DNA from 2 places in the Streptomyces sp. NPDC021093 genome. Region 1 is predicted to be linked to the other one. Evidence: riboswitches for the same ligand, from Rfam matches in the RefSeq annotation. Region 1 holds a riboswitch; the other holds the start of a gene.
What was found. Region 1 has a riboswitch for cyclic di-AMP ahead of ACH4SP_RS23485 (NlpC/P60 family protein). Riboswitches for the same ligand answer to the same signal wherever they lie in the genome.

Region 1 (3,202 bases):
AGTTCTGCTCCAGCAGGATCGTCTTCGCGTCCGGGTAGTCCTCCTCGAACTGGAGGATGTTGCGGATCGTCGCGCCGCGGAAGGCGTAGATCGACTGGTCGGCGTCGCCGACGACGCACAGCTCACCGGGGGCCTTGCCCTCGCCGGAGGGCCCGACCAGCTCCCGTACCAGCGTGTACTGGGCGTGGTTGGTGTCCTGGTACTCGTCGACCATCACGTGCCGGAAGCGCATCCGGTAGTGCTCGGCGACGTCGGGGAACGCCTGGAGCAGATGCACCGTGGTCATGATGATGTCGTCGAAGTCCAGTGCGTTCGCCTCGCGGAGGCGGGACTGGTACATCGCGTAGGCCTGGGCGAGGGTCTTCTCGAAGCCGTCGGCGGCCTGGCCGGCGAAGGTCTCCTCGTCTATCAGCTCGTTCTTCAGGTTGGAGACCTTGGCGCTGAAGGACTTCGGCGGGAACTTCTTCGGGTCGATGTCGAGGTCGCGGCAGACCAGGGCCATCAGACGCTTGGAGTCGGCGGCGTCGTAGATCGAGAAGGAGCTCGTGAAGCCGAGCTTCTTGGACTCGCGGCGCAGGATGCGGACGCAGGCGCTGTGGAAGGTGGACACCCACATCGCGTTGGCGCGCGGGCCGACCAGGGCCTCGACGCGCTCCTTCATCTCGGCCGCGGCCTTGTTGGTGAAGGTGATCGCGAGGATCTGGCCGGGATGCACACCGCGGGCCGCGAGCAGGTGCGCGATGCGATGGGTGAGCACACGGGTCTTGCCGGAACCGGCTCCGGCCACGATGAGCAGCGGCGATCCGGCGTGCACGACGGCTGCGCGCTGGTTGTCGTTCAGCCCGTCGAGCAGGGCCGCCGGGTCGACCACCGGGCGGGGGGCGCCGTCCCGGTAGTACGCGTCGCGGGGCGGCGGCGGGCCGTCGAAGGCGCCCTGGAAGAGGTCGTGCGGAACCTCCTCCGCGGGGGCACCGTCATCGGTGTCCTCCGGGGGAGGCGGGGCCGCGTCGTCCTTGTGCTGGAGGTCGGCCAGGAAGCTGTCGTCAAAGAGGCTGCTCATCGCCTACCGAGTCTAGGCGGCCGCACTGACAGCAGGTCCCGGTTTCCGCCACCACCGTCCGTGACCTTGCCCAGCACCACCCGCGACCACCTTCCGTGACCCGACCCTCACCGCTTGCAAAGGTCACGAAAATGTATCGGGCATATCGAACATCAGGCTTCCCACCCGTCACGGGGATTGGCTACGGTGCTGCGCGAGCGGCCCGTACCCCCCTCGGCGAACCGCGCCGGAACGGTGCCCTCACGCCGAATTCGCGCCGCCCGCACGGTGGTTCGGAACCGGGGACCCACACGCATCACCGGGGTGAATCGGCCCGTCCCCCACACACACCTGGGCCGTAGGGCACCTTCCGTCAGTCCGCCCGAACCCGACAGCTAACCCGGTAGGCGGTCCACGGAAGGAATGCCTGCTTTGGCATCGCATCGCAAGCCGCGTACCCGCGCCACGTCGCTGATACGTTCCACCGCTCCCGGATTCGGCGTCACCACCGCCGCCCTGGTCACCGTCGGCCTGGTCGCCCAGTCCGCCCAGGCCGCGCCCACCGCACCCGCCTCGCCGAAGCCCTCGGTCGAAGAGGTGCAGAAGAAGGTCGACGACCTCTACCGGCAGGCCGGGACGGCGACCCAGAAGTACAACGCGGCCAAGGAAGCCACCCGGCAGCAGAAGGAGAAGCTCGACGGGCTCCTCGACGACGTCGCGCAGCGCACCGACAAGCTCAACGAGGCCAGGCGGGCGCTCGGTACCTTCGCTGCCACCCAGTACCGCAGCGGATCGGTCGGTTCCACGGCCGCTCTGCTCCTGGCGCACGACCCGCAGTCGTACTTCGACTCGCGGCGGCTGATGGCGCGGACCACCGATCGGCAGAAGAAGCTGGTCGCCGACTACAGCGCACAGCAGCAGTCCGCCGCGAAGCACCGGGCCGTGGCGACCCGCGGTCTGGAGCGGCTGACCACGTCGCAGGCCTCGCTGCGGGAGTCCAAGCAGGACGTACAGGACAAGCTCGGGCAGGCGCGCGGGCTGCTGTCGCGGCTGACCGCCGAGGAGAAGGCCAAGCTCGCGGAGCTGGAGCGCAAGCGCGAGGCGGAGGCCAAGCGCAAGGCGGAGGAGCTGGCGCGGCAGCAGGCGGAGGAGGCGGCCAGGGAGAAGGAGCGGGAGGAAGAGAAGGAGAAGGAGCCCGGGCAGGGGTCCGGATCCGGGTCGGGTACCCGTACCGGTACCGGTACGGGCACAGGCACGGGCACGGATTCCGGTAGCGGCTCGGGCTCCGGCAGCGGCTCTGACTCCGGCTCCGGCTCCGGCTCCGGCTCCGGAAGCTCGTATTCCACGAAGGCCGCGAAGGTGCTGGACTTCGCCCGCGCCCAGATCGGCAAGCCGTACATCTGGGGCGCGACCGGCCCCTCCTCGTACGACTGCTCGGGGCTGTCCCAGGCCGCCTGGCGGGCCGCCGGGGTGACCCTGCCGCGGACCACCTGGGACCAGGTGAAGGTCGGCACCCGGATCGCGACGAAGGACCTCAAACCGGGTGACCTGGTGTTCTTCTACGACGACATCAGCCACGTCGGCATCTACAAGGGCAACGGAATGATGATCCACGCACCGAAGCCGAACGCGAAGGTGCGCGAGGAGTCGATCTACTACATGCCGATCTACGGGAGCGTACGGCCGGCCTGACCGGTCCCGCCGGAACTCAGGTCCAGAGGACGGCGACGAAGATATTGACCGCCGTCAGCCCGCCGACCGCGCCGAACAGCGCCTTCTCCACCTTCTCGTCATCGCGCTTGACGTAGACGAGGCCCAGGATCACCACCAGGATCGCCAGCTTGATGCCGAGCTTGACGTTGTTGAGGGTGTGGTCCTGGGCCTGGTTGAGCCCGACCAGGGCGATGCCGGTGACCAGCATGGTCAGCGCACCGTGCAGCATCGGGGGCGTGAAGCGGGCGGTGCCCGCGCCCATCGCCTTCATCTGGGTCAGGAAGCCGCCGAGGAGCGAGGCGATGCCGATGATGTGGAGTCCTACGAAAACATTGATCAGTACATCCATGGGGCGGAGCCTAGCCAGGCGTTAGCAGGGGGATCGCGGCAGGGCGGGCCATTCCGTCCCATCGATCACAGTGGGCGCGGAAGTGGTGATTCCGCATCCCA
Region 2 (3,202 bases), on a different contig from region 1:
GGTGAGAGAGGTCAGATCCTCGCCATCGGCCCGCCCGGCCCGGTCCTGCCCCAGCCTGACGAGCCCGCGGAGCACCTTGAGGTGCGCCTCCGTCCGCCGAACGGCCGCACGCGCCGCACCGAGCGGCTCCAGGAGCGTACGCATCTCCAGGAGGTCGGCGGCCTCCTGCGCGGTCGGCTCGGCGACGCAGGCGCCCGCGTGCCGGCGGGTGGTGACGAAGCCCTCGGCCTGCAGGGTGCGCAGCGCCTCGCGGACCGGGACGCGCGAGACGCCGTACCGGCGGGCCAGCAGCTCTTCCGTGAGCCGGCTGCCGCGCGGCAGAGCTCCGGACACGATGTCGTCGCGAATCGCCGTACACACCGAATGCGCGGGAATGCGCATGCCCGGACCTCCGTCTGCCCGCCGAATCCTTCTCTCAACTCTATTGCAACGCGGCGGAATTACCGAAGAAAATCCTGAACTCTGGCCTGAACTCCAGCCTGAACTCCGGGGAGAGCGCACACAGAAATGCCCCGGCTCGTGGAGAGCCGGGGCATTCCCGAACAGCAGGTACGGCGACGCGTGCAGCAGCAGGTGCGGCAGCCGCGGGTGCGGTCAGACGCCGACGCCGTGGCCGCGCAGGTACGCGACCGGGTCGATGTCCGAGCCGTACTCGGAGGAGGTGCGGGCCTCGAAGTGCAGGTGCGGGCCCGTGGAGTTGCCCGTGGAGCCGGAGAGGCCTATCTGCTCGCCGGACATGACGGACTGGCCGACGGAGACACCGATCGAGGAGAGGTGGCCGTACTGGGTGTACGAGCCGTCGTTCATCCTGATCACGATGTTGTTGCCGTACGCCCCGCCCCAGCCGGCCTCGACGACCGTGCCGGCACCGACGGCGACGACGGAGCTGCCCGACGAGGCGTGGAAGTCGACGCCGGAGTGGCTGCCGGAGGACCACAGCGCGCCACCGGACTTGTAGCTGGTGCTGACGTACGAGTCCGCGACCGGCAGCCGGAAGGCGTTGAGGCGCTTGCGCTCGGCCTCGCGGGCGGCACGCTCGCGCTCCTCGCGCTCCTTCTTCGCCTTGGCCTCGGCCTTGCGCTTGACCTCCGCCTTGCGGGCCTCTTCGGCCTTCCGCTCGGCCTCGGCCTTGTCGTACGCCTGCTTCTGGGCGGTGGCCTGTGCCTCGACCTGGGCGGTGAGGGTCTCCGTCACGGTGTTCTCCATGACGACGGCGCGGATGGTGCCGGTGTCCTCGGCCGACAGGTCGTGCTCGGCGGCGATGGCCTGCGGGGCCAGCGTTCCGATGACACCGGTCGTGGTGAGGGCGGCGACTCCGGCGATGTTGGCGCTCTTGCGCGACAGCACGGAGGGACGCCGGTGCTTCCCGGCGGCACGGGTGAACGCCATGAAGTGGCTGTTTCCTTTCCTTCCTTCTCGCCTACCGGGTTAGCTGACGGGTTCGGAGCAGGAAGGTCTCCTACGGGCCCCACCGGCCCGTGAAGGGCGATGGCGTCCGATTCACCCCAGGGACTGAGTGGGTCCCCGGCTCCCCAGGCTCGCGCCTGACGGGGACTCGGCGATGACTGCCCGGTGCCGCGGTTGCGGCGCACTCTGACGGACAGCCGGACCGACGCTAAGCGGCACTTCTTTCAATCGCCAAACAGACAGCCCTTTTTGTAACGGAGCCCACACGGCAGACAGGCAACCTCTCCAATAAATCGGACATAAGGGAGGACCCCGACGACTCGGGAGTCATCGGGGTCCTTCTTGTCATGCTTTGTGCCGGTCGTACGAACGGCCTTGTGCGGCCCTCCGACCGGTCAGCCGGTGACGACCGTGACCTCACCGATGTTCAGCGCCCGTACGGGCTCCGCGATCTGCGAGGCGTCGCCGACCAGGATCGTGACCAGCTTGTCCACCGGGAACGCGTTCACGACGGCCGCCGTGGCCTCCACCGTGCCGGTGGTGGCGAGCCGGGCGTACAGCTGGGCCTGGAAGTCGTCGGGCAGGTGCTGCTCGACCTGGTCGGCCAGCGTGCCCGCGACGGCGGACGCCGTCTCGTACTTGAGCGGGGCGACCCCGACCAGGTTCTGCACGGCGACGTCGCGCTCGGCGTCGGTGAGGCCCTCGGCCGCGAGCGTCCGCAGGACCTTCCAGAGGTCGTCCAGGGCGGGCCCGGTCGACTCGGTGTCCACGGAGCCGCTGATGGCCAGCATGGCGGCGCCGCTGCCGTCCGCGGCGGAGCGCATCACCTGGCCGAAGGCGCGCACGCCGTAGGTGTAGCCCTTCTCCTCGCGCAGGACGCGGTCCAGGCGCGAGGTGAGGGTGCCGCCGAGGCAGTACGTGCCGAGAACCTGGGCGGGCCAGACGCGGTCGTGCCGGTCCGGGCCGATGCGGCCGATCAGCAGCTGGGTCTGGACGGCACCCGGGCGGTCGACGATGACCACGCGGCCGGTGTCGTCGGCGGTGATCGGCGGGACCGGGCGCGGCGCGGCGGTGTTGCCCGTCCACTCCCCCAGGGTGTCGGCCAGGACGGCGTCCAGGTCGATGCCGGTGAGGTCGCCGACGACGACGGCCGTGGAGGTGGCCGGGCGGACGTGCGCCTCGTAGAAGGCGCGCACGGCGGCCGAGTCGATGGCCTTGACCGTCTCCTCGGTGCCCTGGCGGGGGCGCGACATGCGCAAGGAGGCCGGGAAGAGCTCCTTGGAGAGCTGCTTGGCGGCCCGCCGGGACGGGTTGGCCGCCTCGTGCGGGATCTCGTCGAGCCGGTTGCGCACGAGACGGTCGATCTCGCCGTCCGCGAACGCGGGCGCGCGCAGGGCGTCGGCGAGCAGGCCGAGCGCCTTGGGCAGCCGGGAGACCGGCACTTCGAGGGAGACCCGGATGCCGGGGTGGTCGGCGTACGCGTCGAGGGTGGCGCCGCAGCGCTCCAGCTCGGCGGCGAACTCCTCCGCCGAGTGCTTGTCGGTGCCCTCGGTGAAGGCGCGCGACATGATCGTGGCCACGCCGTCCAGGCCCTGGGGCTCGGCCTCAAGAGGTGCCGCGAGGTTGACCTCGACGGCCACCAGCTTCTGGCCGGGGCGGTCGCAGCGCAGCACGACCAGCCCGTTGGGCAGGGCGCCGCGCTCGGGGGCCGGGAAGGCCCACGGGGTGGCGGGGCCCGCCTGCGGCTGCGGGTGGAACTGCATCTCGCTGGTCACGGCTGCGGCCTTGCCGGTGG

Region 2: it holds a riboswitch for cyclic di-AMP, as region 1 does, so the genes downstream of both, ACH4SP_RS38160 (M23 family metallopeptidase) here and ACH4SP_RS23485 (NlpC/P60 family protein) in region 1, are expected to answer to the same signal.

Annotation. Positions count from the first base shown of each region.
Region 1 covers NZ_JBIRQJ010000007.1:320,825-324,026, forward strand. Annotated here, with positions in the region: gene pcrA (DNA helicase PcrA) at 1-1,060, opposite strand, end outside; cyclic di-AMP (ydaO/yuaA leader) riboswitch at 1,294-1,465, shown strand; gene ACH4SP_RS23485 (NlpC/P60 family protein) at 1,463-2,731, shown strand; gene ACH4SP_RS23490 (hypothetical protein) at 2,748-3,101, opposite strand.
Region 2 covers NZ_JBIRQJ010000016.1:140,150-143,351, forward strand. Annotated here, with positions in the region: gene ACH4SP_RS38155 (GntR family transcriptional regulator) at 1-381, opposite strand, end outside; gene ACH4SP_RS38160 (M23 family metallopeptidase) at 595-1,389, opposite strand; cyclic di-AMP (ydaO/yuaA leader) riboswitch at 1,403-1,571, opposite strand; gene ACH4SP_RS38165 (M16 family metallopeptidase) at 1,803-3,170, opposite strand.